DNA from 3 places in the Specibacter sp. AOP5-B1-6 genome. Region 2 is predicted to be linked to each of the others. Evidence: predicted binding sites of a transcription regulator. Region 2 holds the regulator's gene; each other region holds the start of a gene.
What was found. The regulator HrcA, encoded in region 2, represses chaperone genes, less so after heat shock. The targets are predictions, from matches to a motif close to TTNGCACTCGNNNNNNNCGAGTGCNAA.

Region 1 (10,606 bases), on a different contig from region 2:
GTGGCCGGCCGCCGTCGTGCTTAAGCCGGAATTACTTGTTGTAGTTCGGCGCTTCCACGGTCATGGTGATGTCGTGGGGGTGGGATTCCTTCAGGCCGGCGGCAGTGATGCGGACGAATTTGCCGCGCGCCTTCAGTTCGGGAATGGTCGGGGAGCCAACATAGAACATGGTCTGGCGCAGGCCGCCAACCAGCTGGTATGCCACCGATGCCAGCGGGCCGCGATAGGCCACACGACCCTCGATGCCCTCGGGGATGAGCTTCTCGTCGCCGGCAACATCAGCCTGGAAGTAGCGGTCCTTGGAGTAGGACGTGTTGTTGCCGCGGGTCTGCATGGCACCCAGCGAGCCCATGCCGCGGTAAGCCTTGAACTGCTTGCCGTTGACAAACACCGTCTCGCCCGGGGACTCCTCGGTGCCGGCCAAAAGGGAGCCGATCATGACCGTGTCGGCGCCGGCAACCAGTGCCTTGCCGATGTCTCCGGAGTACTGCAGGCCGCCGTCGGCGATCAATGGCACGCCGGCCGGGATGGCAGCCTTGGCCGATTCGTAGATGGCGGTGATCTGCGGGACGCCGACGCCGGCAACGACGCGGGTGGTGCAGATGGAGCCCGGGCCGACGCCGACCTTGATGCCGTCGGCACCGGCGTCGATCAGGGCCTGGGCGCCTTCGCGGGTTGCCGCCTGGCCGCCGATGACATCGACGTGGGCAGCTGACTTTTCGCTCTTCAGGCGCTGGATCATTTCCAGCACACCCTGGCTGTGGCCGTTGGCCGTGTCAACGAACAATGCGTCAACACCGGCGTCCACGAGTGCCATGGCACGCTCGTAGCCATCACCAAAGAAGCCAATGGCGGCACCAACGCGCAGGCGGCCTTCGTCGTCCTTGGTGGCCAGCGGGTACTGCTCCGCTTTCGCGAAATCCTTCACCGTGATCAAGCCGCGCAGGACGCCGGCGTCGTCAACCAGCGGGAGCTTTTCAATCTTGTTCTTGGCCAGCAGGCCGGAGGCGTCTTCGCGGCTGATGCCAACCTTGCCGGTGATGAGCGGCATGTGGGTCATCACGTCCCGGACCAGGCGCGTGGAGTATTCGCTTTCCGGAATGAACACGGTGTCGCGGTTGGTGACGATGCCCATCAGGCGGCCGGCTTCATCAACCACTGGCAGGCCGGAGACGCGGAAGCGGGAGCACAGCACATCAAGTTCGGCGAGCGTGGCGTCCGCTCCGACTGTTACGGGGTTGGTGATCATGCCCGACTCGCTGCGCTTGACCAGGTCAACTTCTTCGGCCTGTCGCTCAATGGAGAGGTTGCGGTGGACAACACCCAACCCGCCCTGGCGGGCCATGGCGATGGCCATGCGGGATTCGGTCACCGTGTCCATCGCGGCTGAGAGAAGCGGGGTCTGCACGCTGATGCGCTTGGACACCTGTGAACTGGTGTCGGCTTCGGAGGGGATGACATTGGTGAACCCGGGGAGGAGCAGCACATCGTCATACGTCAGGCCAACAAAGGCGAAGGGGTCATGGATTTCAGACTGGGACACGAAGGCTCCTTGGCGGGGGTAGAACCATTGGGGGTGTGCATCCGATGGCCTGTTCCGTGATTACGAAGCTGGCCTGTGCGTTGCTTACAGTCTAAAACGAAAGACGCTGATGCCCTATTCCCGAGTGATGTGTCACAGCGGGGTGCCCCTGAGAAGCAAAAAAGACGGCGTTTGCGGTTAAAGCCGGTGGTGTACCTGTGGCTTTAACCGCAAACGCCGTCCCTAGTGAAAGGAGCGCCGCCTGCTAGTGCTGGTGTGCTGCTTCTTCGTCCTCGGCAGGCTTGTCCGTCACGAGAACTTCGGTGGTGAGCACCAAGGCCGCGATGGAGGCCGCGTTGCGCAGGGCCGAACGGGTGACCTTGACGGGGTCGATGACGCCGTCGGAGATCAAGTTGCCGTATTCGCCGGTGGCGGCGTTGAAACCGAAACCGTCTTCGAGTTCGCCAACCTTGGCGACCACAACGTAGCCGTCATGGCCGGCGTTCTGGGCGATCCAGCGCAGCGGCTGGGCAACAGCCTTGCGAACGAGCTCGATGGCAGTTGCCGCATCGCCGGTCAACGCCAGAACCGAAGCGTCGTCGTCAAGGGCCTTGGCGGCCTGGACCAGTGCGGAACCGCCACCGGCCACAATGCCTTCCTCCAAGGCTGCACGCGTTGCGGACACGGCGTCCTCAATGCGGTGCTTCTTTTCCTTGAGCTCGACCTCGGTGGCTGCGCCAACCTTGATCACGCCGATGCCGCCGGCCAGCTTGGCCAGGCGTTCCTGCAGCTTTTCCTTGTCCCAGTCGGAGTCGGTGCGCTTGAGCTCAGCGTGCAGCTGGGCCACGCGGTCGGACACGTCGTCCGCCGTGCCGGCACCGTCAACGATGGTGGTGTTGTCCTTGGTGACCGTGATGCGGCGAGCCGTACCCAGTACTTCAAGGCCAACCTGGTCCAGGGACAGGCCGATCTCCGGAGAGACAACCTGGGCGCCGGTCAGGATCGCAATGTCCTGCAGCATGGCCTTGCGGCGGTCGCCGAAGCCCGGAGCCTTGACGGCAACAACGTTCAATGTGCCGCGCAGGCGGTTCACGATCAGCGTGGACAGTGCCTCGCCGTCGACGTCTTCGGCAATGATGAACAGCGGCTTGTTGGCGGCAAGCGCCTTTTCCAGCAGCGGCAGGAATTCCTGCAGGTTGGAGATCTTGCCCTGGTTGATCAACACCAGTGCATCTTCCATGACCGCTTCCTGGCGTTCCGCGTCGGTGACGAAGTACGGGGACAGGTAGCCCTTGTCGAACTGCATGCCCTCGGTGAGGACCAGTTCGGTGGAAGTCGTGGAGGACTCCTCGATGGTGATCACACCATCCTTGCCGACCTTTTCGAACGCCTCGGCGAGCAGGTCGCCGATTTCCTGGCTCTGCGCGGAGATGGCGGCAACTTCTGCAACCTGTCCCCCGCCAACCGGGCGTGCGTTCTCCAGCAGGCGCGTGGCAATGGCTTCAACGGAAACCTGGATGCCGCGCTTGAGCTCGCCGGGAGCCGCGCCTGCAGCAACATTGCGCAGGCCTTCCTTGACCAGTGCCTGTGCCAAAACGGTGGCGGTGGTGGTGCCGTCGCCGGCAACATCGTTGGTCTTCGTGGCAACTTCCTTGGCCAGCTGTGCGCCAAGGTTTTCGTAGGCGTCTTCCAGCTCCACCTCACGGGCGATTGTCACGCCGTCGTTGGTGATTGTGGGAGCACCCCACTTCTTGTCCAGTACTACGTTGCGACCGCGCGGGCCGAGGGTCACCTTGACGGTGTCCGCCAGCTTGTCGATACCGGCCTCGAGGGCCTTCCGGGCGCTGTCATTGAATGCAAGCTGCTTAGCCATGCGGTGTATGTCCTTTCACGCAAAGACCCCGCGTTCGTGACCCAAGAACGGTCCCGGTCGCGGGGCTTTACAAAGTGGTTACTAGACGAAAGCCGTTACTTAACGACGATGGCCAGTACGTCGCGGGCCGACAGAACGAGCAGCTCTTCGCCGCCGGTTTTCACTTCGGTTCCACCGTACTTGGAGTAAATAACAACGTCGCCAACGGCAACATCGATCGGGACACGGTTGCCATTGTCATCGACACGGCCGGGTCCAACTGCCACAACTTCGCCCTCCTGGGGCTTTTCCTTGGCAGTGTCCGGGATAACCAGACCGGACGCGGTGGTCAGCTCTGCTTCGAGCTGGCGGACAACAATACGATCCTCAAGAGGCTTAATAGAGACCGACACTCGGACCTCCCCTTCACATGCGTAAATTCTATGGATGGCTGGCAGTCTTCCCCGCCATGTTTTATGGAGACCAGCCGTCGTCGCGGTGCCGGAGGTGCTCCCATGGCCAAGAAGATAAGCAGTTAGCACCCTCAGGGCGAGAGTGCTAACTCGACTCTAGGGAATCGATTAGCACTCGGTCAAGGCGAGTGCCAGATTTGACCTGAAATGTACGACGGCGGCGGGCCGGGTTTCGCTCACGGCGCACCCCTGCGCCCCCTTCTGCAGGTGCGGACGTTGCAGCAGCAGCGGCGGTGCTGGCGGTGCGTCCTCATAATTGCTTGTTTACCCGGCGGAGCGGGTGCAAGGATGAGCCCATGACCACGAGTCCTGTGCAGGTGCGCGAGCTGAAGAAGTCGTACGGCAGCTTCAGCGCTGTCGATGGCGTCACCTTCGACATCCAAGAGGGCGAAACGTTCGCCCTGCTGGGCCCCAACGGTGCGGGGAAAAGCACCACCATTGAAATCCTGGAGGGCTACCGGAACAGGACCGGCGGTGACGTCCGGATTCTGGGCACCGACCCGCAGCACGGCGGACTGGAGTGGAAAGCCAAGCTGGGCATAGTCCTGCAATCCACCGGCGAGAGCGGCAACGTCACCGTGCTGGAACAGCTGAATCATTTTGCCGGTTACTACCCACATCCCCGCAGCGTTGCCGAGGTGATCGAGGCCGTGGGCCTGGGCGCGAAGGCCAAAACCCGGATCAGCAAGCTCTCCGGCGGGCAGCGCCGGCGGGTGGACGTTGCGCTGGGCATCATTGGCCGGCCCAAATTATTGTTTCTGGATGAACCAACCACCGGTTTTGACCCGGAGGCCCGCCGCCAGTTTTGGGGCCTGGTCAACCAACTCAAGGACGAAGGCACCACCATCCTGCTCACCACCCACTACTTGGATGAGGCGGCAAGCCTCGCGGACCGTGCCGGGGTGATCATCGGCGGTAAATTGGTGGACATCGGGCCCATTGATGACATTGGCGGGCAGGAGGCAAAGGTGCCCCTCGTGCGGTGGCGGCAGGACGGCGTCGTCCGTGTTGAGCGGACCACAACGCCGGCCGCACTGGCCGCACGGCTTTATGTGGAGCAGGGCGGCGAGGTGCCGGGGCTGGAAATCACCCGGCCAAGCCTTGAGGACATTTATCTGGACATGGTCGGGAACCATTCAGCTTCCGCGCTCGACAATGGGGGCGCGGCATGAGGACCCTGCAGCTGGGCACGTCGCGCATCGGCTATGAACTGAAACTGTATTTCCGGCAAGGCGACTCCGTTTTCTTCACGTTCCTGTTCCCCATCCTGATGCTGTCGGTGTTTGCGGTGGCTTTCAGCACCAGCGGCAACATCGGGGCCGCCCCGGACGGCAGCGGCGGCATCACCTTTGCGGCGTTTTACGTTCCAGGTATGGTCGCTGCGGGCATGCTGCTCAGCGGGGTGCAAAACCTAGGCGTGGACATCGCTGGGGAAAAGGGCGATGGCACGCTCAAGCGCCTGGGCGGCACTCCGCTGCCGGTGTTCTCCTACTTCATGGGCAAGATCGGCATGGTGCTGGTCAGCTCGGTGTTGCAGGTGATCCTGCTGCTGCTCGTGGCCCGCTTCGCGTTCAATGTTTCACTGCCCACCGACCCCGGCAAGTGGCTGACGTTTGCGTGGGTGTTCCTGTTTGGCGTGATCACCAGCTGCGTCCTGGGCATCGCACTCTCGGCGCTGCCGCGGACCGGCAAGAGCGCCACTGCCGTGGTGATTCCGATCGTGTTGCTGCTGCAGTTCATCTCCGGGGTGTACCTGAACTTTGCGCAGCTGCCGGTATGGCTGCAAAACATTGCCAGCATCTTCCCGCTGAAATGGATGGCCCAGGGCATGCGCGCCGTGTTCCTGCCGGCGTCGTTTGAGGCGGCCGAGCCCGGTGGCGCATGGGATCTGGGGCTCGTGGCCCTGGTCATGGGCGTGTGGCTGGTGGTGGGCCTGGTCCTGTGCCGCATCACGTTCCGCTGGATCCGCAAGGACACCTGACACCCTGCACGGCGGTGCCGGGGCTGGTTCCTTCTTTGGCGGAAAGAGGCCTGCTAGTAGTAGACGGCCAGTGGGCCGCGCGGCCCGTCAATGACCTGCACGGGGGTGTCGAAGACCCTGCTCAGCACCTCATCGGTCATGATTTGCGCCGGCGTGCCGAACTCAATGACCTTGCCGTCCTTGACGGCACAAATGTGGTCGGCGTAATGGCCGGCAAAATTGATGTCGTGGAGCACGATCACCACGGTGCGGCCCAATTCCACGGCCGCCCGCTGCAGAAGCTGCATCATCTGCGCCGAATGCTTCATGTCCAGGTTGTTCAACGGCTCATCCAGCAGGACATAGTCGGTGTCCTGGGCCAGCACCATCGCCACGTACGCGCGCTGGCGCTGCCCGCCGGAAAGCTGGTCGAGGTATCTGCCTTCGAGCTCCTCGAGGTTCAGGAAGTCGATGGACCGGGAGATGATCTCCTCGTCGGCGGTCGTCAGCCTGCCCTTGGAGTGCGGAAAGCGGCCGAATCCGACGAGCTGGCGCACGGTGAGCCGGGCGACGAAATGGTTTTCCTGGCGCAGGATCGACACAATCTTGGCCAGGTCCTTCGAGGAACTGCTTGCCACGTCATACCCGGCGATCTCGATGGCACCAGAGTCAAGCCCCAACAGGCGCCCAATCATGGTCAGCAGCGTTGACTTCCCCGCCCCGTTGGGACCCACCATGGCGGTGATGCCGCCGACGGGAATCTGCAGGTCGACCGGGCCGATCGCAACGTCGCTGCTGTAATTCTTGTGGACTTGGGTGAGCGTGATCACAAGCGGCCCTTTCGGAGGATGAAGATGAGGAAAACAGTGCCGCCAACGGCCTCGATGATGATCGAGACCACGCCCTGGGCGTAGAAGACGTTCTTCATGATGAAGTACGCCCCGGACAGGACAACGAACCCGGTGAGCACGGCCACCGGGAACACGTAGCGGTGGTCGTGGGTGTCGGCCAGCTGATAGGCGAGGGTGGCGACTAAAAAGCCCAGGAAGGTCATGGGTCCCACCAGTGCGGTGGAAACCGCCATGAGGATTGAGACCAGGAAGAGCACCCGCATGGTCTCAAAGCGGTGGTTCAGCCCCAGGTTGATGCTGGTGTCCCGGCCAAGTGCGATCACGTTCAAGCGCTTGGCATTGAGCAGCAGCAACACCCCTGCACCGAGGGCGAGCGGTACAGCGACGGGCAGGTAGCTTGTGTCGGCGTTGGAGATCGAGCCGAAGAGGCGGGCCGTCAACACATCAAATTCGCTCGGCGTCAGCAGCCGCTGCATGAACGTTGACACTGCTCCCAGCCCGCCGCCGAGGACGATGCCAACGAGCAGCATGATCTGCAGATTGCCGTTCTTGCCGGACAGCAGCCAGCCGTAAAGCGCCATGGACAGGCCCACCATGAGGACGAGCTGCAGCACGAACTGCGTGACCCCCTGGATTGCCGTCACACCTGCCACCCCAAGGATGAACACGGCGGATGTTTGCACTGCAACGTAGAGCGATTCAAAACCCATGATGGAGGGGGTGATGATGCGGTTGTTGGTTGCCGTCTGGAAGCTGACTGTGGCGACTGCCTGGCAGAACGCCACGAGCAGCATGATGAGGATGTTGGTCGAGCGCATTTTGGAGATGAGCCAAAAACCTTTTGAGCCCGCGGGCATGGGGTTGTCCCAGACAATCAGGCCGATGCCGAAGCCCAGGGCGAGCACGATGAGGATGCCCAGCACAATCCAATAGCGCCTGCGCACGCGGCCGGCAGCCAGGGATCCCGACTGGCGTGAGGGGTTGTGCCGGGAGGCGGCCGTGGCGGCTGTCCGGGGTGCGGCTTTTGCGATTGTGGAGTCAAGCATTCCGACGCTGCCTCAGTAGAAGTCCGACAAAGACGACAGCGCCGACGACGCCCAGGATCAAGGACACGGGAATTTCGAAGGGCATGATGATGGTTCGTCCCACCAGGTCGCAGACAGTCACAATGGCAATGCCCAGCAGGCACACCCACGGCAGGTTGCTGCGCAGGTCGTCGCCGCGGAACATCGAAACAACATTCGGCACGATCAACCCCAGGAACGGCAGGTTCCCAACCACCACTGTGACAACGCCGGTGGCTATGGCAATGAGTCCGGTGCCGAGCAGCATGATCTGGTTGTAGTTCAAGCCAACATTGGTGGCAATTTCCTCACCCAGTCCGGCCACCGTAAAGCGGTCTGCGACAAGGAAGACCACAATGCCAACGATTGCCACAATCCACAGCAGCTCATACTGTCCGCGCAGGACCGAGGTGAAACTGCCGGCGAACCAGATGCCCAGGCTTTGGAGCATGTCTGTCTGCAGGGCAATAAACGTGGAAAACGCCCCGACCACGGAGCCCAGCATGATGCCCACGATCGGCACCGTCAGCGAGGCCTTGAGGGAAACCCGGCGCAGGAACAGGAAGAAGATGAAGGTGCCGATGAAGGCCGCTGTGACGGCACCGCCCATCTTCGCCATGAGGCTTGCACCGGGGAACAGGATCATGACCGCAAGGAGGCCGAGCCCGGCCCATTCGGTGGTGCCGGTGGTGGTCGGCTCGACAAAACGGTTCTGCGTGAGCAGCTGCATGACGAGGCCGCACATCGACATTGCTGCACCGGCGAGAACCAGGGCGATGGTGCGTGGAATGCGCGTGATGGCGAACATTTCCACGCCGTCGTCGCCGCCGAAAATGTCATAAACACCCGTGAACAGGGACAGGACCAGCAGCAAAGCCACTACTGCTGTCCCAATGAGCAGCTTCGGCTCAAAAAGCCTGCCCTTGGCTGGTGCGCGCGTGGTGGTCACCGTGCGGTGGTCCCTTCAATCTCTTAAGTGGAAATGCCAGTGGCAGACCCGGCCCGTACGGCCGCGTCTGCCACTGTGCTGTTACAACTGAATGGCTACTTACCTTCGAAAGCGTCAGCGATGCTGTTGAAGAACTTGGTGTATGTCTGAATGCTCTCGTTGGTGTAGGTGTCCGCCGGCATGTACACGATGTTGCCGTCCTTGACAGCCGGAACATTCTGCAGCGCCTCGGAGGAGGCGATCAGCTTGTTCGCTTCCTTGTATTCAGCGTCGGTGGATGAAACCGCAGCGTCGCGGTCCATGACCAGGATCCAGTCCGGGTTGGAGGCGGCGATGGCTTCGACGGAGATGTCATCACCCTTGTGGTCTGTGCTGGCATCCTCGACTTCCAGTGCCGGAGTCAGGCCCAGCATGTCGTAGATCGGGCCCAATGTGCGTCCGGTGCTGGGCGCGGAATAGTTGATGTTGCCGCCGGAGGTGATGACGGCCATGACCTTGTCTTTGGGGTCATAAGCCTTCTTGGCGCGGGCCACGGCTGCATCAAAGTCATCTGTGAGTTTCTTCGCTTCGGCCTGCTTCCCAAACACCTCACCCAGAACGCTGACCTGGCGCTTGAGTTCACTGTCAAACGGTTCACCGTCCCGGGGATCCAGCTCAAGCACAGCCGCATCGGGGGCCAGCTCGACGAGGTCGTCGTGGTACTGGGTGAAGCGCTGTCCGTTGACGATCACGTCAGGAGCCGCGGCGACAACAGCTTCGAGGTTCGGTTCGTTGTGGCTGCCCAGATCGACGATGGACTCGTCGGTCTTGTAGGGGTTGGTCGTCGGCATGAGTGCAACTGCGCCTGCCGTGAGCTCCACACCCCAGTCCGACAAGGTCTGGAAGGTCCTGTTGTCGGTCGCGACCACCGATTTCAGCGGGGTCGAGAGAGTATGCGATCCATTGTTATCTTCAACCGTGACGGTGGCCGCCGGCTCGCCGCTGGAGTCGGTGGCAGCGGGAGCTTGTGCACCACAGGCCGTCAGGCTGATGGCGGCAGCGCCAATGAGTGCAACAAAGCGAAGCTTCAGGGAGGGCATGTTTTCCTTCGTGTTTGTGCGGCCGTGGACCGGCCGTGCAACTGAACAGGTTCTAAAACTTAGCTTAGCCTAACCTAAGTTCCAAACGCTCTCCAGTCACTGTTGCCTCGCTCACACTGAGCCGCAAGCGCCATTTGGCGCAGGCACCGCCTTCGAAGTTAGTACACACTAAGTCAATTACGCAACTTTCTAATAACGTAATTTATGGTCACGTAATTGACTTGTCCGCCCACGCCGGGAAGGCAGGGATCCGGAGGATAGGGTTAACACATGGCCCACGATGCGATTTCCCCCCTGCTCACAGTTGAAGGCTGGGAACTTTTGTCATCCCTTGGCCCCTACCGCGAAGCAGATTCCCTGAAATTGAACGAATCGCTGCGCAAGGCGGGCCACTCCCCGGAATTGGTTGCCGCAGCGTTGACCCAGGCCAGGCTGCGTGCCAAGGCGGAGGCCAAGTTTGGCGAGTTCGCCCATCAAATGCTGTTCACCCAGGCAGGGCTGGAACAAGCCACCCGGCTGAGCATTGCCGCCCTGCATGCCCAAAGATTTACGACGGCGGGAATCACGTCCGTGGCGGACCTTGGCTGCGGGCTGGGCGCCGATTCCCTGGCGATGGCCAGCCTTGACATCAACGTCACCGCGGTGGAGCTCGATGAAGTCACCGCCGCGTGCACCACGGTGAACCTCATGCCCTTCCCGCACGCCACGGTGGTGTGCGCGAAAGCGGAGGACGTGGACCTCGACGGCATTGGCGGCGTGTGGCTTGATCCGGCCAGGCGCACCACAAGCACCTCCGGAACTACCAGGCTTTTTGACCCCGAAGCCTTCTCCCCGCCGCTGTCATTTGTGGAGCAGC
Region 2 (9,795 bases):
TTCTGCTTTTTCTTCGGGTTCCCCATGGTCATAGCCCATGAGGTGCAACATGCCGTGGGTCGTCAGCAGCAGCAGTTCCTCCTCCATGGAGTGGCCTGCCGCAACTGCCTGTTCCTGGGCGACTGCCGGGCAGAGCACAATGTCCCCCAGCAGGCCGGCCGGGGTGGGCATTGCCGAGGTGCCGGGACGCAGTTCATCCATGGGAAAGGACAAGACGTCCGTGGGCCCGGGCTCGTCCATCCATTCGAGGTGGAGCTTCTCCATGGTGTCCACATCGGCCAGAATCACCGATACCTCCGTCTGGGGGTGGACAAACATGGCCGTCAGGATGTGCCTGATAAGCCTGACAAGCTCTTCCTGGCGCACCTCCACGCCTGATTCATTGTTGATTTCGATGCTCATCGCGAGGTGCTTTCCTTGGGTGTTGCGGGACTGGGATGGGTGTCATCCCAGTTGTTGTAGGCGCTGACGATGGCCCCTACCAAACGGTGCCGGACAACGTCGGTGGCGTCCAGGATGGAGAAGTGGATGTCGTCCACTCCCGCAAGAATTTCCCGCACCACGCGCAGCCCCGACTTTGTTCCGGTGGGCAGGTCAACCTGCGTGATGTCTCCGGTAACAACGATCTGGGAGCCAAATCCCAGCCGGGTCAGGAACATCTTCATTTGTTCGGGGGTTGTGTTTTGCGCCTCGTCGAGAATGATGAACGCGTCGTTGAGGGTCCGGCCGCGCATGTAGGCCAGGGGCGCCACCTCAATGGTGCCGGCAGCCATGAGCCGGGGAATGGTTTCGGGATCCATCATGTCGTGGAGTGCGTCGTAGAGGGGGCGCAGATATGGGTCAATTTTGTCGTTGAGGGTTCCGGGCAGGAAGCCGAGGCGCTCCCCTGCCTCGACGGCGGGCCGGGTCAGGATGATGCGGCTGACTTCCTTGTGCTGCAGGGCCTGGACGGCTTTGGCCATGGCCAGGTACGTTATTCCCGTGCCTGCAGGACCGATGCCAAACACCACCGTGTTGCGGTCGATGGAGTCAACATATTCCTTTTGATTCGCCGTCTTGGGGCGAATGGTCCGACCCCTGCTGGAGAGTATGTCGTAGCTGAGAATATCCACCACCGACGTGTCCGGGCGAGTCTTGAGCATGGCGACCAACTGTTCCCACACATCAGCGCTCATGGGGCTGTTGCGCGCGACCATGCCACGGGCTTCTTCCATCAGGTGCATGATCCGGGGCACGACGGCGGAGGGTCCGGTGATGGTCAGGACGTTGCCGCGGGCCAGGAAGCTCACCTCGGGGTAGAGACCTTCAACAATCCGCAAGCCCTCGTCCTCGGCGCCCAGGGCAGCAACCATTTGCTCCGTGGAGAGGAACCGCACCACTTCAGTGCGCGTGCCGTCGACGGAGTGCGGGAATTGGCGCCCCGGCCCCTGATCGGGATGTCCGTCGTGGCGGTTCGCTGTTGTCTCTGCCATAAGTTCGGCCGTCCGGCCTGAAATCTCTCCTCGTGTTTACCGGTGCAGGCACCGGAATTCTTCGCATTGCTGCTTCTTCTCGATTCTAATGCACAGCCCGGTGCCTGCGCTCATAAACCAATTGCGCCATGGGCGCATCTTTTCACCGTCTCGCGGCAGAAGTGTTTCGATACGGTTTCAGTTCTCTTGCAGAGCCCCTTTTCCTGCTTTACGTGGACACTGTTGTGCCAAGCTGAGGAAGGTTCAAAGTCTTGTGGGGATGCTTGAACCTATCCATGAACAATGCGGCACGGGAAGCACCCGGCCGCCCTTGAACACACAAGACTAGCGAGAGCATTTCCCCATGTTTGCCTTCTTCCCCGCACCTTCAGGGCGCCACGGCGTCTCTGCTGGTGCGGCCTGCCGGCAGCGCCGCGCCTTGGAGCGCATGTGCATGGCGGACAGGATCGCCATCATTGGGCTGTCGCTCTCCCTTGCCCTTGTTGGGTGCACCTCCAATGGCGCGGACAACGGTGATGTGTCAATGCCCACAACGAACGCCTCAATGTCTTCCGGCCTCGTGACAAGCGCACCGCTGGAGACTGCCACCGCCTCGCAAACACTGCCCGTGTATTGGTTGGGCCACAGCAATGACGACGTTTTCCTGTACCGCGAATTCGTCCCCGCCAAGACCACGGACGATCCCATGGTGGCCGCGCTGCGGACCATGATGGCGGGCAAACCCCATGATCCGGACTATTTTTCGCTCTGGAACAGCCCGTCGCGGCTTGGTGCGTCCATCTCCGCCAAAAATATCATCACGATAGATATTTCGGCTGACGCCTTTGGCAAGAAAGTTGACGAGGGCATTGCCGAGCGTTCCATGTCCCAATTGGTTTACACCGCGACCGCGGCCGCTGCCATGGCGGGACTTGTCGACACGGGAACATCAATACAGGTGTCTGTTCTGGTCGATGGCCACACCGGCTACAAGGCTTTCGGTCATGTGCCCCTGGACAAACCTTTGACTCGCAATGCCGCATTTGTGGCCCCCGTGTGGATTATTGACCCGGCCGACGGGTCGACGTACAGGAGCCTGCCTCTCAAGGTCGCCGGGCAGGGCGTGTCGCCCTCGGGAAGCCTTTCCTGGTCGCTTGCCCACGTCAAGGATGGCACGGTGGGGGATCAGTATTTGAGCGGGACGGTGGCCACCGGGCAAGGCCCGAATGAGCTGAGCGACTTCAGCTTCAGCCTGGTTCCGCCGCCGGGCAGCTACGAATTGTCCGTCTTTATCAGCGACCCGGCAGCCCCCGGCGAAAAAGTTGGCCTGGACACGAAGCGGGTCACGATCGCCGACGCCGCCAAATAGCTTGGCGCAACTCCCTCTCCTCCAACAAAACTGACTGCAGAAGTGGTTGCTAAATCAATCGATTTTGATTGATATAGCAACCACTTCTGCGGGTCAGTTCTTAAGGGAGGCGCGGATGGTCCCACGCGCCCGAGGGCCCCGAGCCGAGGAACGAGGCTTGGGAGGGCGTGGGGGCTACCAGCGGCCCAATTCCTGGCTAAGCAGCACGACGGCGGCGGGGCCGGCGGTCGAGGAGCGCAGCACGTGCCTGCCCAGGAGCGCGGTCCGGGCACCTGCAGCAACAAAGGCATCGACCTCGGCCGCGCTCATGCCGCCCTCGGGGCCAACGATCATGAGCACACCCAGCCGACCGGCCGAAGCCGCCGCCTGTTGCGGGCCGCTGCCCTCGTACCAGTCCCGGGCGACCGCCGCCACCGAGTCGACGGCGTCTTCATGCAAAATCAAGGCGAGGCCGGCGTTGGCAATGAGTTCGCACACGGCCGCAGTTCCCACCAGAGACCCAACTTTGGGCACCGTGGCCCGTCTGGCCTGCTTTGCGGCGGCGGCCACGACCTGGCGCCACTTCTCGGGCCCTTTGACTGCCTTGTCCATCTTCCAGCGCACAATGGAGCGTTCCGCCTGCCACGGCACGACAGCGTCAATGCCCAGTTCGGTCGCCATTTCAATGGCCAGCTCGTCCCGGTCACCCTTCGCGAGGGCCTGAACAAGGGTGAACTCCAGTGCCGGGGCAGGCTCGGGCAGGACGCTCTCAACCTGCACTGTCAAGGTGCCCTTGCCGGCGGTGGTGACGGTGCAGACCAAACGCAGCCCTGCGCCGTCGCACACGTCAACCGTTTCCCCGGCCGCAAGCCGCTTGACGGTGGTGGCGTGGCGGCCCTCAGCCCCGTCAAGGGAAAAGTGCGCCCCGGGGACGAGCCCGGCAAGCAGCTCCGGGGCGGCGTAGAAGACAGGGTTGCTCATGGCCGCTTAGAGGCTGCCGAACTTGTCCCGCAGCTTGGCGAACATGCCGCCGCTCGTGACGAGCTTGCCTTCGCTGTACGTCTCGCCGCGCAGGGCCGCGAGCTGCTTCAGGAGGTCTTCCTGGGCGGCGTCGGGCTTCGTGGGCGTTTCAACATGGACGTGGACCTTCAAGTCTCCGCGGCCGAAGCCGCGCAGGTGGGTGACTCCCAGGCCGCGCAGGTTGATGACTTCCCCGGCCTGTGCGCCCGGCTTGATGCTGATGGGCTGCTCGCCGTCGAACGTCTCAAACGTGAGCTCGGTGCCCAGTGCCGCAGCCGTCATGGGGACGCTGAGGGTGGCGTGCAGGTCATCGCCCTCGCGCATGAACGCGGGGTCGTTGTTGACCTTCATCTCCACGTACAGGTCACCGGCAGGCCCGCCGGCAGGTCCGGCCTCCCCCTGCCCGCCGAGCTGGATCCGGGTGCCGGTGCTGACGCCCGCCGGCACCTTGATGGTGAAGGCGCGGCGGTCGCGGACGCGGCCTTCGCCCATGCATTCGTTGCAGGGGTCAATGATCATGGTGCCGAAGCCCTGGCAGGAGTTGCAGGTTGCCAGCGTCATGACATTGCCAAGGATGGAGCGCATGGGGCGCTGGATCTGGCCGCTTCCATGGCAAACATCGCAGGTGGTGGGCGAGGTGCCGGCCCGGCAGCAGCTGCCGTCGCAGGTCGGGCACGTGATGGCGGTGTCAATTTCAAGCTTTTTGTTCACGCCAAAGACTGCCTCGCGCAGTTCCACGCGCACAGTGATGAGAGCATCCTGGCCACGGCGCATGCGCGACGCCGGGCCTCGCCCGCCGCCACCACCGCCCCCGCCGCCAAAGAACGTCTCGAAGATGTCCTGGAAGGCGAAGCCGTCGCCGCCGCCGCCAAAGTTCCCGGCACCGTTGTCGTTGCCGTTCTCGTTGCCCGTGGTGTCATAGACGCGCCGCTTTTGCGGGTCGGAGAGGACCTCATAGGCATGGGTCACTGCCTTGAAGCGGTCCTGGGCGTCCGGGGCGTCGTTGACGTCCGGATGAAACTTGCGCGCCAGCTTGCGGTACGACTTCTTGATTTCCTCGGCTGTCGCGTCGCGGGCGACGCCCAATGCATCGTAGTGATTACTCAAAATGTTGCTCTCTTTACGTGGAAACGGTGGCCGCTTAACCGGCCAGAATTCTAGACAGGTACTGCGCCACTGCGCGTACGCTGGACATGGTGTTCGGATAGTCCATCCGGGTTGGCCCGACTACGCCGAGTTTGGCGGTTTCGCCGGGGCCGTAACTGCTTGCCACCACGGATGCCTCGGCGAGGGAGTCATGGGGGTTTTCGCGGCCAATGACCACGGCCATCCCCAAGGAATCCTGTGCCATGGCCTCAAGCAGCCGCAGCAGCACCACCTGTTCCTCAAGCGCGTCAAGGACAGGGCCGATGCTGAGCGGAAAATCATTGTTGGACCGGGCGAGGTTGGCCGTGCCGGCCATGACGATCCGGTCCTCGCGGGCGCTGCGGGCCAACAGCGCCAAGCCCTGGGCGAGACGTCCCGCCGGGCCTTGATCGGTGTGCGGCACACCCGCCGGAATCCGGGCGGCTGCGGCAGCCAGACCCGCGACGGCCACGCCGTGCAGCCCGGCCAGGAAAATCTGGCGGAGCCCGGCCAGGGCGGCGTCGTCGAGGGAGGCCCCGACGTCGATCACGTTTTGCTCCACCTTGCCCGAGGCCAGAATCAACACGACCAGCACCTGGTGTCCGGTCAGGGACACGAACTCAATGTGGCGCACCGTGGCCGCCGCCGACCTGGGGTATTGCACCACGGCGACCTGGTTGGTCAGCTGTGCCAGTGCCCGTACCGTGCGTTCCAGTACGTCGTCGAGGTCGGTGGATCCCTCGAGCAGCACCGAGATGGCGCGGCGTTCGGCGGCCGAGAGCGGCTTCACCGCGGACAACTGGTCGACGAAAAGCCGGTAGCCCTTGTCGGTGGGGATGCGGCCCGAGCTGGTGTGCGGGGCTGTGATCAAGCCCTCTTCTTCAAGGGCGGCCATGTCGTTGCGGATGGTGGCGCTGGATACGCCCAGGTGGTGCCTGTCAACCAATGCCTTGGAACCGACGGGCTCGCGCGTATGCACATAGTCTTCAACGATGGCCCGCAAAACCTCCAACTTGCGTGGTTCGCTCATGCCCGGCACCTCCTGTTCTGTGGCATTGATCCTGTAGTTGTTGCAGCTGTTGCTGCAATCGGGCAGACAAAGCCCGCATTGGCACTCTACCCAACCAAGTGCCAAGTCTAATACCTTTTCACCGACCCACCCATGGCCGCAAACGCCCGCAATGCACCCGCGGGCGCACAGGCACCGGCTAGCATGGGTTTTCAGCCCGCAGCGTTCGCCATGAGCGTTGCCTTGAACGCCAAGAGTCAGGTTTTTACGTGCATTACAACCAATGGGGACCCCAAGATCTCAGCGCACCTCCCGCGCGCACCCTGCGCCGGGTTGAGGCCCGTTCCGGGCTGGTTGTGGAAGACGTCCAGTCCGGCTGGGTGGGGGCGGTTGTCCGCTTGGAGAAGTCCGGCGGCATGCACATTGTTGAGCTGGCCGACAGGCGCGAGAAAATCCGCGCCTTCCCCCTGGGCTTTGGCTTCCTGTTGGAAGGCGAGCCCGTCGAACTCATTGCACCCGTGCTCAACGCCCCCAAGGCAAAGATGCGCACCGCCTCCGGCTCCGTCAAGGTGGCCGACACCCGGGCGAAGGTGGCCAAGGCCAGCCGCATTTGGGTTGAAGGCAAGCACGACGCCGAACTGGTCGAGAAGGTCTGGGGAGACGACCTGCGGGTGGAAGGGATAGTGGTTGAACCCTTGCGCGGCATTGACGACCTGGCCGCCGCCGTGGCCGACTTCTCCCCCGGTCCAAACCGTCGGCTGGGCATTTTGGTCGACCATCTGGTTCCCGGCTCGAAAGAAACGCGCATTGTGGGCAATCTCATGAACGCCCCGGGCATGCGCAACAACGTCCTGGTGGTCGGACACCCCTACGTTGACGTGTGGCAGGCCATTAAACCCGCCACGCTGGGCATCCCTGCCTGGCCTGTGATCCCGCGAACCATGGAATGGAAGCTTGGCATCCTCAAGGCCTTCGGCTGGCCCCACACGACGGCCGAGGACGTCGGGCTTGGCTGGCAGCGGCTGCTGTCCAGGGTTGGTTCATACTCGGATCTGGAACCGTCGCTGCTGGGACGTGTCGAAGAGGTCATTGATTTCCTCACGGCACCGGTATCCTAGTGCAGAGGCCGGTTTTCATCCGGACCCGCAGTTTCGCTTGTTGAAAGGCCCGTCATTGTGAGTCAACCGGTAAACCAAAAGAATGGTGTCCCCCAGCTGCCGCTCACCCCGTCAGAAGACCGGCAGTGGGCATTTATCGCCCATTGCGGAGGCATCCTTGGCTGTGTTCCGTCCCTGCTGATCCATAAATTGCTCGGACCCCGGGGCAGGTTTACTGCCCAGGAATCGCTGGAAGCCCTGAATTTCACACTGCCGCCGACCATCGCCGCCGTGCTCCTGAACATTTTGGCCCTGGTGTCCTCGTTCTTCAGCCCCTCAGTGGCCACGATCTTCTCACTGCTGGCACTGCTGCTGTGGGCCGTGCTGACAGTGTTCTCGGTCATCGCCGCCGTGCAGGTCAACAAGGGCCAGCCATACCGCTACGCCTGGAATCTGCGCCTGCTCAAATAGCTGCAGCACCGGCCGACGCCGGTCAGACCAGTGACGCCGTTCAGTCCAGCAGGGCCCTTGTCACGGCATCGCCCAGAAGGCGGCCCTTGAGCGTGAGGACAAGTGTCCCGGCAAAGGCCTTGACCGGGTCCACGAGTTCCTGGGCAATGAGCCCTGCCACGGCTGTGCGGCCTGCGGGCGAGAGCGTGTTCACGGCAAGCCCCCCGGACAGTCTCGACATGAGCATGATGCGTTCAAGTTCGCGGGTGTCGGCGTCGAGGGTTTCCCGGCCGGCCGCGGGCGATTCGCCCTTGTCCAGGCGGTTTGCATAGGCCGTGGGGTGTTTGACGTTCCACCAGCGCACACCTCCCATATGGGAGTGCGAACCGGGCCCGATCCCCCACCAGTCATCCCCTCGCCAGTATGCCAGGTTGTGCTGGCAGGCGTCCTCGGGCGTGCGGGACCAGTTGCTGACCTCGTACCAGGACAGCCCGGCTTCCTTGAAGAGGGCGTCGGCGAGCTCGTACTTCACGGCATGATCGTCGTCGTCGATGTTGGGCACCTGGCCGCGGCGAATCTGGGCCGCGAGCTTGGTGCCGTCCTCGACGATGAGCGAGTAGGCCGAAATATGGTCCGGCTCGTAGCTCAGCGCGGTCCGCACGGAGGTTTCCCAGTCCGCGATGGACTCCCCCGGCGTTCCGTAAATCAGGTCAACGCTCACATTGAGCCCAACCTCACGGGCCCAGGCGACGGCCTGCGGCACCCGTTCGGGCCTGTGTGTGCGGTCCAGAACCTTCAGGACGTGGGGCACCGCCGACTGCATGCCGAACGACACCCGGGTGAATCCGCCGTCGAACAGTTCCTGGAGGGACTCCCTGGTGACGGAATCCGGGTTGGCCTCGGTGGTGACCTCGGCGCCTTCTTCAAGACCCCACTGCTGCACGGCCGCACCCAAGATGCTGGTGAGGTCGCTGGCCGCCAGGAGCGTTGGGGTACCGCCACCAAAGAACACGGTGCTGAGCTTGCGCGGCGGCATGCCGGAGGCGACCATGGCGTCGGCGGCAAACTCGACCTCGCGCACCGCGGTGGCCGCGTAGGCGTCCTGGGAGGCGCCGCCGCCAAGTTCGGTGGCGGTGTAGGTGTTGAAGTCGCAATAGCCGCAGCGCACAGCACAGAACGGGATGTGCGCGTACAGGCTGAACTTGCGGTCGGCCGCACCGACGGCAGCCTGCGCGGGCAGGATGCCGTCGGCCGGGGCCGGGTCGCCGAGAGGGAGAACGCTTGGTGTCACTTCTTTGACTTGTCCTTGGGCGCTTCCGCTGTTGTCAGCGCGGCAATGAACGCTTCCTGGGGAACCTCGACGCGGCCGACCATCTTCATGCGCTTCTTGCCTTCCTTCTGCTTCTCAAGGAGTTTCCGCTTGCGGGAGATGTCGCCGCCGTAGCACTTGGCCAAAACGTCCTTGCGGATGGCGCGAATGCTCTCGCGGGCAATGATGCGTGCACCGATGGCGGCCTGGATGGGCACCTCGAACTGCTGGCGCGGGATGAGCTCGCGCAGCTTGCCGGTCATCATGACACCGTAGGCGTAGGCCTTTTCGCGGTGGGTGATGGCGCTGAACGCGTCAACCTGCTCGCCCTGCAACAAAATGTCGACCTTGACCAGATCGGCGACCTGGTCGCCGTCGGCCTTCCAGTCCAGCGAACCGTAGCCGCGGGTCTTGGACTTCAGGATGTCGAAGAAGTCAAAGACGATCTCGGCCAGCGGCAGGCGGTAGCGGATTTCCACCCGGTCCTCTGAGAGGTAGTCCATGCCGCCAAGGATGCCGCGGCGGGTCTGGCACAGCTCCATGATGGCACCGACAAATTCCGTCGGAGCCAGGATGGTCGCCGCAACCATGGGCTCGTGCACCTCGGCGATCTTGCCTGAGGGGTACTCGCTGGGGTTGGTTACGTGGACGACCTTTTTGTCTTCCAGCGTCACCTCGTACTCCACGTTGGGTGCGGTGGAGATCAAGTCAAGGTTGTGTTCGCGCTCCAGGCGCTCACGGGTGATTTCCAGGTGCAGCAACCCGAGGAAGCCGACACGGAAGCCAAAACCAAGGGCGGCCGAGGTTTCAGGCTCGTAGATGAGCGCCGCATCGTTGAGCATGAGCTTCTCGAGTGCGTCACGCAGCACCGGGTAGTCGGTGCCGTCCATCGGGTACAAGCCGGAGAACACCATGGGCTTGGCATCCTGGTAGCCGGGCAGCGAATCAGTTGCCGGCTTGTGGAAGGTGGTGACGGTGTCGCCCAC
Region 3 (10,606 bases), on a different contig from region 2:
GTCACCCGTGGCGTTGTGAGCCGTTGACGGGTCCCGGGCACCTGGCGTCAGCGCCGCCGTCGTCCCATCCAGAACACATGCAGCAGCGGCAGCACCGCCACGATCATCAGCACGTTGCCCAAAACGGTGTCCCCGGAGCGAACCACGGCCCCGGCGATCAGCAGTGCACCGAAGATCATCGCGGACGCCACTTGCTGCGCTGCGCGGACCAGCCGCGCCAGCCGCCGTTCGAGTCGGGGACTGGCCACCGGCAGCGAACCGGACTCGAGACGGGTGAGGAGCCCGTCCAGACGTTTCGGCAGACCGAAGGTGACAGCGGCAGTGTCGAGGGCCTGGGCGGCCACGTCCTTGACGAGGTTGCCGCGCTCCTCGCGCAGCAGTTGCCCCGCATAGGGTTCCACCGAGTCCCATAAATTGAATCGGGCGTCCAGGGAACTGCACACTCCCGAGGTCAGCGACATGGCGCGGATGATGAGCAAAAAGTTCTCCGGCAACTGGAACGGCAGTGAGCGGACCACCTCGCCAAACTCCCCGGCAAAATCCTGGAACTCGCGCGGGTCAACCTCGCGCAACTCGGCGAACCCCATCCCGCCAAAGCGGGCGAACAGCTGCGTCATTGCCCGTTCAAGCTCCGCCGTGTCGGTCGACGGCACCAGCACACCGACGTCGCCAATAGCCGAGACCAGGCCCTTGCCGTCCCGCGAGGCGGCCGCGATCAGCAGTTTTCGCAGTCCGCTGCGCGTCTTCGCCGGCACCTCGCCCATCATGCCGAAATCGATGAACGTCAGCCTCCATGGCCGCTCCGCGGCTGGGTCGGCAGTCGGAGTGACAAAGATGTTGCCGGGGTGCGGGTCGGCGTGGAAGAAACCGCTGGCGAACAGCTGGTCGAACATGATCGAAGCAAATACCGGGGCCACTTGCGCAGGATCGATCCCGGCGGCCAGAAGCGCCTGGGAATCAGTGATCTTAATGGCCGTCACATCCTCGAGCGTGAGTACCCGCCGGGTGGTCCGCTCCCATACGACGCCGGGCACGGTGACCCTGTCGTCGCCGACAAAATCAGCGGCAAAGCGTTCCGAATTGGCCGCCTCGTTGAGGTAGTCGATTTCCTCGAGGCTGGTCTTCGCAAACTCCTCCACCAGGGCCGGCACGTTGGCACGTTTGGACACGAAGCGAAGACGTCCGAGCCAGCCGCCCACTTTCCGCAGCGCGGCCAGATCGACGTCGATGATCGCGTCAATGCCCGGCCGCTGCACCTTCACGACCACGCTGTCGAGCCCGGTGTCTGCGGCGTTTCCGGGCAGAAGTTGTGCCCGGTGCGCCTGTCCGAGAGATGCCGCAGCGATGGGCACTTCATCGACAAATGCGAACACCGCTTCCAGCGGTGCACCCAGCTCGGCCTCGGCAAGCGCCCGGATGGCAGGGAACGGGACGGGCGGCACCTCATCCTGCAGGCCCTCCAGTTCGGCAGTGATCTCCGGCGGGAGTACATCGAGTCTGGATGACATGAACTGACCGACCTTGATCATCAGGCCGCCCAGCTCCACCGCGAGGGCGTGGAAGCGCTGCGCGAACTTCCGCATCCGCCGTGCCCGGGTTCGCTCAGCCACCTTGCCGAGCCCGATGCGGGGCAGGAGCAGCTCAAACCACCAGGTCACCGCCAGATGCCACGCGGCAAAGCGCAGAATCCGGCGGTATCGGGCCCGGGCGTCCCCGGCACCTGGCACCGGCTCCGTCCTGCCGCGTCCAGCCGGCGCCATCCTTGTTAGTCCTGCGCGAGGATCGAATACAGCCGGCGACGTGCCTCTTCAAGCACCGTCACAGCCTCCTGCACCTGCTTCGTCGTGCCGGTGCGTCCCACCTGGGCTGCGGCCTGGGCCAGCTCCACGCCTGCCTTGGGCAGCGCCGAGAACCCTGGTCCGGATGCCTGCCCGGCAGATTCCCAGGGTGCCGACGTTTCGGCATTCGAAACCTCTTCGCGGCCTGCCTCGGTCAGCGTGTAGTTTTTGCGGCCATTGGACTCTTCCGCGCTGACCAGTCCCTCGTCGGCCAGCAGCTGCAGCGTGGGGTAAATGGAGCCGGCGCTCGGCTTCCAGCTGCCGCCGCTGCGTTCCTCGATTTCCCGGATGATCTGGTAACCGTGCATGGGCCGCTCCGCGAGCAGCGCCAGCACCGCCGAGCGCAATTCTCCTCGGCCTGCACGGGTGCCGGCGCGCTTTTCGAACCGTGACCGGAACTCCTCCACGGCCTGCCACATGCCATCGAGGTTGTTGCCCATGAATCCGCCTACAGGAAATGAATTATGCATCATGCTCTCCTCCGTCAATCGCTAACGATACCCAACGATAGCTAACGATATACCCCGGTGAACGCGATGGCAATGGTTCAGCGAGACGCACCCGGGACGCCGCACGCAACTCTTTCAGTCGAAACCAGCTGGGCCTTGGCCCTGCAAGCTAGAGCCTCGTGCCAGGGTCCGTTGCTGGGCACACAAAAACCCTCTCCGACCGGCGCTTCCGCAGGTCGGAGAGGGTTGAGGGTGGAGCTAAGGAGATTCGAACTCCTGACCTCCTCGATGCGAACGAGGCGCGCTACCAACTGCGCCATAGCCCCGCGCCGGCGCCGGCATCGCTGCCTGCACCGCCACTTTTCCAGAATAAACCCGCAAGGCGCAGTTTCCCAAACCAAAAGGCTGACACGATGCACTGATCGCCGGAAGGCCCGCGCGCCCCAGCGTTCGGACGGCCACAGAGGGTCAGGCGGTGCCAACACCGGAGCGTGCTGCCAACCAGTCGCCGAACCCGACAGTCCCCACCGTGTGCTCGGGAACCAGGTTCTTGCCTGCCCGCAGGAACGCACCAAATGCTCCCGGCAGCGGCATGACAGTAACCATTGCCTTGCTCCCGGTGGCAGTCTTCCAGACCTGCGCCAGGTCTTTCATTGTCGTCACGGCGGGCCCGCCAATATGAACACTTTTGCGCTCCGTGCCACCCACCAGGGCTTCTTCGACCAGCACACGTGCCACATCCGCCGTCGCAATTGGTTGGATGGAAACACCCTTAAACGCAGGCACGAGTCCCACTTTGGCTCCCCCGGCAAAGATGCCGGCCAGCAGGTTGTGGAATTGCGTGCAAAAGACCACCGTGGTCGGCATGGCTGCACCTTCATAACTCAGCGCACGGGCTGCCTGTGCCTGATAGTAGCCTGCGGGGCACTCTCCGGCACGCACAATCGTCAGCAGCACGCAGCGGGCAACACCTGCCGCCTCCGCAGCCGCCAGGACACTCACGGACATGACAGGGAGGGACCGCAGCGCGGCACCGGAGCGGGCGTCGAGGGTCTCAATCAGGCAATCCACGTCTTCGAGCCCGGCGGAAACGCCCTCTCCCGAATGAAAGTCGGCTTGGCGGTAGTCAACACCTGCCACCCGCTTGCCACCGGCTGGCCGGTGGCGGCTCAACGACCGCACCTGGTGGCCCGCCGCAACCGCGTGTTCCACAACAGCACGCCCGGCCAGACCGGTTCCCCCTGCCACAGCAATCATCACCATGAAGCTCACCCTACGCCTGAGCTGCGGACAAGAGAACAGCGGGAATCAAAGGTTCCGCAGTGTCGCGGCCAAAGAGCGGCGCGGCGGGCACCGGGTGAAAGAGTGTTAGGCGCGGCGGCGCTGGAGGACGTCGTCCAAATTGTTCAGTGCGTGGGTTCCGCGCTCGGAGGCGGCCACGTGCTTTTCAGGCTTGGCGGCCTTCTCAGACTTCCCGCCGGAAACGGCAGGAGCGTCAGGAACAGCAACGACACCGTCGCGTTCACCTGCGACGCCTACACCGGCCTGGTCGGCCCTGATCGAGGTGCCGGCGGACTTCGGAACCTCGGGAAGCACCAGCGGCTTCTCCAACGTCAGTGCACGGTTGGCCGTCACATAGCCGGGGACGGGAACCTCGACGGGCTCCCACGTTTCAGCTTCGAGCTTGCCCTCGGCCAGGGTCTGGGTGTGTGCCAGTTTGGCGTCGGCAGTTCCCTTTGCAGCCACACGCAGCGCGGCGGCACGCAGCTCTTCGGCGGTGAGCGGCTTCTGCGCGGGAGCCGGTTCGCTGCCCTCGGCCCCGTCGAAGAGCGTCGTCTCCTTCAGTTCCACAGCGTCAGCAGCCGATTCCCCGGCTGCCTGGTTCGCCGTCGCACTTGCGCCAAGGCGTGCGGCACGGCGGGCGGACTGGTCACGGACGGCCAGCATGCGCAGCCCGACAACGACCGCCGCGAACACTGCCAGCGACGTCCAGGCCAGCGTTGCCGACCCCATCGAAAACACATTGAGCGCGCCGGAGATGCCCGCAGTAAACAGCGCAATCAAGCCCAGAAGGGCAATAAAAGTCCTGCTCCACCGAATTCTCAGCGAATTCCCAGCAGCCGAGGGCATGGCCGTTGAAGGTCCCGGCTCCACGTGGGTGTGGGCGTCGGAAGTAATGCTTTCCATTGACGTCTCCTGCAACTGCTGGATTGGGTGGACTGGCATCTCGTGTCCGGCCACATTTCAACCCTAAAGGGGAAACATGTCCCCACCGGCATTACTGGCGGTGTGTCGCCGGGTAAGGGAAGAAATCAGCGCTTTCTGATGCCCGACGCCGGATCGGCCCACCCGCCGCCGTGGTGGACTGCCGAGTGCCGGTCATGTGTGCCGCCTACCGGGCGGCAAGCCACCGGTTGAGGATTCCCCCGGGAACTTCCTCGGCCGTGAGCGCGAAACTGCGGTGGTCGGCCCACTGGCCGTTGATGTGCAGGTACCGCGGGCGCAGGCCCTCGTCCCGGAATCCCAATTTCTGCACCACCCGGAGGCTGGCCGCATTTTCCGGCCGGATGTTGATTTCCATCCGGTGCAGGCCCAGCTGCTGGAAGCAGTGGTCGGTGGCCATGGCCACCGCCGTGGGGACAATGCCGCGGCCGGCACGCCCCTGGTCAACCCAATATCCCAGGGTGGCCGACATGGCGGAGCCCCACATGATCGAGGACACCGTCAGCTGGCCAACAATGGCCGGCCGGGGCTGTTCGGGGATCCGCTCGGTGATGATGAACGGCAGGGCGGAAGCCTCGCGAGCCTGCCGGTTCAAGACCCGCACCATCCCCGAATAGGTGGGCAGCTCGCCCTGCCCGGCGGGGTTGCTGGCCTCCCACGGCTGCAGCCAGGCCGAGTTGCGGTTGCGCACGCGCGTCCATTCGGCCTTGTCGCGAAGTTTGATGGGGCGCAGGACCAAATCACCACATTCCAAGGTCACCGGCCAGATGGCCTGCCCCCACACGCAATTAGCTCTTGAAGTCGGCTGCGAACTCGCCCAGCCACTCACGCAGGTCATCACCGAGTTCTTCGTTTTCGCAACCCAGGGTGACGACTGCCTTCAGGTAGCTGAGCTTGTCGCCGGTGTCGTAACGACGGCCGGAGAACACCACGCCGTACACGCCGCCGCCCTCGCCCTCCCTGGTGGCAAGGGTCTGCAGGGCGTCGGTCAGCTGGATCTCGTTGCCGCGGCCCGGGGGCGTGTTTTCGAGAACCTCGAACACGGACGGGTGCAGCACGTAGCGGCCAATGACGGCCAGGTTGGAGGGAGCTTCTTCAACCGAGGGCTTCTCCACGAGGTGGTTGACGCGGACGTAGTTTTCGCCCTCCACAACTGTCATGTCGGCACAGCCATAGGCGGAAATTTTGTCCTGCGGAACCTCGATCAAGGCGATCACGGAACCGCCGGTGCGCTGCTGCACCTCAATCATGGTGGTCAGCAGTTCGTCGCGCTCGTCGATCAGGTCATCACCAAGGAGCACGGCAAACGGCTCGTCGCCCACGTGGGTCTTGGCACGCAACACTGCATGCCCCAGGCCCTTGGGGTCGCCCTGGCGGACGTAATGAATTTCACCCAGGTCGGTGGCGTGCTGGATCGCGGCGAGACGCTCGGTGTCGCCTTTTGCCTCCAGCAGCTGCTCCGTCACCGGAACACGGTCAAAGTGGTCTTCGAGGGCACGCTTGTTGCGCCCCGTAATCATCAACACGTCGGTCAGGCCGGCGCTGACGGCTTCCTGAACCACGTACTGGATGGCGGGCTTGTCCACCACCGGCAGCATTTCCTTGGGCATTGCCTTGGTTGCGGGCAAGAAACGTGTTCCCAAGCCAGCGGCGGGGATAACGGCCTTGCGTACAGTTTTTGCAGAAGTCATGCCCTTAGGTTAGCTGAAACTGCCCGAAAACCACGGATAATGGCAGCAACGGTAGTTTTCCACAGCATGACAGGACCAGCATGAGCACACTTGAGAAGGCAGCCTGGCGAGCCACGCTGCGCGCCCGACGCCAGGAAGCCCGCTCCGCCGCTTCGACTGCCGCGTGGGCTGCCCTTGGCGAGGGCCTGTCCCGTGCGGGGCTGGGCTGGCTGGATTCGCTCGCTTCCTCCGCTGGCGGCGGGGGTTCTGGTCCCGGCGCAGGCGGCCGTCCTGACGCTGCCGGCGGGGCTGGGCCAGTTGTCTGCGCCTACATTTCCACCGGTGCGGAGCCGCCGACGGGTGCGCTCCTGGAAGCCTTGGCGGATGCCGGATACGCCGTTCATGTGCCTGTCTGTGAACCCGGCCAACAGCTCAGCTGGACGCCGTGGCACCCGGGTGTGGAGCTGGTCCGAAGCCGCTTGGCCCCCGTCATGGAACCCTCTGGTCCCCGGCTCCCCTTTGACGGGCTGGATTCCGTCCGGGCGATCCTGGTCCCGGCGCTTGCCGCGGACGGCTCAGGGGTGCGACTGGGGCAGGGCGGCGGCTACTATGACAGGTTTTTGGCGGGGACCGCCTCGGTTCCCGTCGCCGCCGTCGTCCTTGAGCATGAGGCCCTGGCAGCGGGGCTGCTCCCCCATGACGCCTTGGATGTTCCGGTTGATTGCGTGATCACCCCGGCCGGACACCTGCTGGTGGGCGCCGGTGGGGCCCGGCGGCGGTGAAGCCGCAGCCTGCAGCGCCGCCCCGTCGGGAATGACCGGGCTCCGGCGGGCGTTTTAGCTGCAGATGGTAGAATCAGCACTTGGGACCATGGACTGCCAGCCACGCGACTGGTGATCACAGGGTCCCGACGCATGTATCCAGGAGGAAATTCAGTGCCCACGTACGCCTACGCCTGCAAAGATTGCGGCCACGCCTTTGACATCCAGCAGTCGTTCACCGATGACTCCCTGACTGTCTGCCCGGAATGCCGCGGAAACCTGCGCAAAAAGTTCAATTCCGTGGGTGTGGTGTTCAAGGGTTCAGGTTTCTACCGCACTGACTCACGCTCGGCCGCCAACTCGATTCCGGCAGCATCCGCCGCGGGCGCCTCAGACTCCGCAAGCGCGTCGTCCGACAGCCCCGCCCCGGCCAAGTCCTCGGAGTCGAGCAGCACCGCTTCTGGCAAATCAGGCTCGGGCAATTCAGCCTCGGGCACCAAGGCGGCCAAGAGCCCCGCATCCGCCGGTGTGTCCAGCTGACCGTCCCCAGCTGACAATGGACCGCCGCAGCATGGGCCGTCCACGGAGCATCGGACTTCCGCTGCATTTTCCCACAGGGTAATTCCCCCACAGGCCCAGCTGGGCGCCAGGCTGTGCACTATCAGCCAAGCGCACCTGTTGCGGGCCTGATGGCCGGCCTAGCGTTGCCTCATGAAGTCGGCACGCACTCCCCCAAGCCCGCCCGTTTATCCGGGCCCCGCCTGGAGCTCCCGTTCCTGGTCGGGACGCGCTGCGGCACCGTCACCGATCCACAAGTTACTTCGGCTTGTGGCACGCCGTCGGCGGCTGTTCGCGGCCCTCCTGCTCTGTGCTGCGGCAGCCATTGCCGTACAACAGCTCACCCCTGCCAGCCCGGCAACCACCACTGTGCTCGTTGCCGCCCACGATCTTCCGGCAGGCCACATTCTTGCCAGGGACGATCTGCTGGCCGCCACGGTTGGTCCGCGCATGGTGCCCGACGGCGCATTGCTGCCGGCTGCTGTCACGGCTGGGTCTGCGGCAGGCGCAGGCCTGCCAGGCGGCTGGGAGGGAGAACAGGTGTCCGGCCCCGTCCGCCGCGGCGAAGTGCTCACGGATGCATCGCTGCTGGGAAACGGCTTGCTGATTGGGGCCCCTTCCGGGAGCCAGGCTGTGCCCCTGCGGTTGAGCGATCCGTCCACCCTCGCGCTGTTGCACCAGGGCCAGCTGGTCACAGTGGTGTTGAGCAGCAGCCAAGGCCTGGACGGGCCCGTCAGCAATGAGGTGCTGGCAGAAAATGTGCCAGTCCTGTGGACACCTTCCCTGGCCAAGTCAGGCGGCGGGCTGCTCCCGGCACAGGACAACGAGGGAATTGTCGTCGTGGCGGCGTCGGCCAGCCAGTCCGTTCAGCTGGCGGGCGCCATCAACCGCGGAAAAGTATTCCTGATCCTGCTGAATTGACGCTCAGGTGGCCGCTTCCCTGTCCTGGTGTCTGGGCCCGGTTAGTTGCGGGCGGCCTTCACGGCCGCGAAATAATTGTTGGGCGCAGGCAAATAGCACAAGCCCACAGCGATGCCACCGAGCACGATCTGTGCCGCGGTGGTCAGGCCCTGCGGCAGGGTGAATCCCACCAGCTGTGTCAGGGTCAGCACCACCAGCATGCCCACCGCAACCCGGGCCCAGGACCGGCCCTTGTGCAGAAACAAGGCAAACAACAAATAAGCGCAGACCGTGGCCACGCCTGCCAAGACCACGGTGATCACACCCATGTTGCGCATGGATTCAACGCTCGGCACGGAACCGCTCATGGTGTCGATCTGGGCTTGAATCGACACGAGGCGGTCAGGCGAGACTGCATAGGCCACGGCCATGACCGAGGCCACGATCTGCACGGCTGCGGCAACAACCAGCAAACTCGCGGCCACCATCACCGGCCGTGGAGCTGCGGGTCTGGGTGTCCCCGTGTTCTTGTCCGTGAACGCGCCCATGCCCGGTATTTTTGGTGGCGTGGCCATGCCCGTCCTCAGCCCCAATGCGGGGGCTTGTTCTCGCGCAGCCATGCGTCATGGCCGCGGTCGGAGGGCGAGTCGCCCCAAGTGTGGTCAGCGTCGTTGGGAGCCACCTTGGGCAGCAAGGTCGAGTCCGTTGCCGGCGCCGCCTTCGTCGTCGTGGAATCGTCGGCTGCGTTGTCGGCCGGCGTCTCTTGTGCCCCACTCACTACTGTCACACTTTCTTCGTTACTCGATGATACTTCCGCATCCTTGGCGGGCTGCGAATCCTCTGTGGCCGCATCCCCCGAGGCCGCATCCTCCGACGGCACGTTTGCGGCATCCCCTGAGGGTGCGCTCTCGTCAGAGGACCGGTCCGGGGAAGCCCCTGTGCGGCGTCGTGAGCGCGGCGAATCCATCACGGCTGTCATTGACGCGTCATCGGATGTACCCAGCAGGGACGTCAGATCGGCATCTCCGCTTGTCGTGGGCAGGCTCAGGTACTTGCCAATCTGGTCGGCACAGCTGGACGGGTCGGTAAAGACTTCAATGGTCCACAGCGGAACATACCGCCAGCCCAGCCGCTCCAGCATCTGCGGCCGCAATCGGCTCCGCTCGCGCACGCTCATGTTCTGGTATCTGGCCGTGCCGTCCGACTCAACAGCCACCGGGTCGGGGATTTCGTGTTCTTCACGGCCCAGCAGCTGCACGGAATCGGGGGCGGCCGCCATGTCCAGGGCACCGTCGTAGTGGTGCCACACACGCGCACCACGGGCACGAAGCCTGTCCGCCAGATCCGCCACCAGGGGGTCCTCGCCGGTGTCACGCTCACTGTCGAGGGCGCGTGTTGCCGGAGTGCCCAGCAGGGAGTTCCCGGCAAGTTCACGGTCCAGCAATTCGAAGAAGTCAACGGCACCAAAACTGAGCCGGCTTTCATCCAAATCCTCGGGACGGAAGCACGTGACAATGTGAATGTGGGTCCGGGCCCGGGTCATGGCCAGGGCGAACTTGGCGCGGCCGTCGGGCTCGGACAAGGGCCCGAAGCCGTGCAGTGCGCGGCCATGCGGGGTGCGCCCAAATCCGAGCGAGAAGATGACCCGGTCCCTGACAAGGCCTGCCGCCCTGTCCACCGTGACAACACGGAACGACTCAGGACCCGAAGCAAAGAATTCGGCCAGCAGCGGATGGTTGGCCATCTGCAGGCGGATGGCCTGGGCCACCCGCACACCGTGGCGTTCGCTGGCCGTGATGATGGCCAGCGATTCGCGAGGCCGCACCCGGGCGTGCTCAAAGACCAGGTCGACAATCCGGTTGACCTCGGCCACCACCGACTCAACACCACCGTCGCCGGCGCCGGGCAGGCCCTTGCCGTCAGGGAGGTAGTCAACGGTGAGTGCGCGTTCCAGTCCTGTCACGGCCCGCCCGTCAGGCAGGCGTTCCAGCTGCGAGTCGTAGAATCCGCTGCTGAGCTGGCGCACCAGGTCTTCGTCAACCGCCCGGTAGGAAACCGTAAGGCGGTGCCGCGGCAACACCCTGGAGAGTGCGCCAAAGACGCTTTCGAGGGGGTGCTGGCCGGAGCTGCGGTCCCCGGGGGCGCCGACGGCAACGCTGAAGCTCTTGGGGCACGCGGTTTGTTCATCGCCAAAGGCAACCACCTGG

Region 1: the regulator HrcA is predicted to act here: its motif matches at 3,956-3,982, upstream of groES (co-chaperone GroES).
Region 3: the regulator HrcA is predicted to act here: its motif matches at 7,036-7,062, upstream of ACT3TS_RS01980 (FmdB family zinc ribbon protein).

The regions. Positions count from the first base shown of each region.
Region 1 is NZ_JBQSVT010000002.1:170,211-180,816, reverse strand. It holds gene guaB (IMP dehydrogenase) at 32-1,543, opposite strand; gene groL (chaperonin GroEL) at 1,788-3,395, opposite strand; gene groES (co-chaperone GroES) at 3,491-3,787, opposite strand; gene ACT3TS_RS01905 (ATP-binding cassette domain-containing protein) at 4,144-5,019, shown strand; gene ACT3TS_RS01900 (ABC transporter permease) at 5,016-5,828, shown strand; gene ACT3TS_RS01895 (iron ABC transporter ATP-binding protein) at 5,882-6,637, opposite strand; gene ACT3TS_RS01890 (iron chelate uptake ABC transporter family permease subunit) at 6,634-7,704, opposite strand; gene ACT3TS_RS01885 (ABC transporter permease) at 7,697-8,671, opposite strand; gene ACT3TS_RS01880 (siderophore ABC transporter substrate-binding protein) at 8,767-9,750, opposite strand; gene ACT3TS_RS01875 (THUMP-like domain-containing protein) at 10,021-10,606, shown strand, end outside.
Region 2 is NZ_JBQSVT010000005.1:122,242-132,036, forward strand. It holds gene ybeY (rRNA maturation RNase YbeY) at 1-402, opposite strand, end outside; gene ACT3TS_RS04060 (PhoH family protein) at 399-1,472, opposite strand; gene ACT3TS_RS04065 (GerMN domain-containing protein) at 1,816-2,820, shown strand; gene ACT3TS_RS04070 (16S rRNA (uracil(1498)-N(3))-methyltransferase) at 2,995-3,780, opposite strand; gene dnaJ (molecular chaperone DnaJ) at 3,787-4,926, opposite strand; gene hrcA (heat-inducible transcriptional repressor HrcA) at 4,961-5,974, opposite strand; gene ACT3TS_RS04085 (DUF3097 domain-containing protein) at 6,223-7,071, shown strand; gene ACT3TS_RS04090 (DUF4870 domain-containing protein) at 7,129-7,521, shown strand; gene hemW (radical SAM family heme chaperone HemW) at 7,562-8,791, opposite strand; gene lepA (translation elongation factor 4) at 8,788-9,795, opposite strand, start outside.
Region 3 is NZ_JBQSVT010000002.1:191,628-202,233, reverse strand. It holds gene ACT3TS_RS02020 (ABC1 kinase family protein) at 48-1,760, opposite strand; gene ACT3TS_RS02015 (PadR family transcriptional regulator) at 1,766-2,308, opposite strand; tRNA gene ACT3TS_RS02010 (tRNA-Ala) at 2,541-2,613, opposite strand; gene ACT3TS_RS02005 (SDR family oxidoreductase) at 2,756-3,550, opposite strand; gene ACT3TS_RS02000 (hypothetical protein) at 3,656-4,474, opposite strand; gene ACT3TS_RS01995 (GNAT family N-acetyltransferase) at 4,680-5,294, opposite strand; gene galU (UTP--glucose-1-phosphate uridylyltransferase GalU) at 5,299-6,201, opposite strand; gene ACT3TS_RS01985 (5-formyltetrahydrofolate cyclo-ligase) at 6,282-6,962, shown strand; gene ACT3TS_RS01980 (FmdB family zinc ribbon protein) at 7,116-7,481, shown strand; gene ACT3TS_RS01975 (SAF domain-containing protein) at 7,770-8,420, shown strand; gene ACT3TS_RS01970 (hypothetical protein) at 8,462-8,974, opposite strand; gene ACT3TS_RS01965 (AAA family ATPase) at 8,983-10,606, opposite strand, start outside.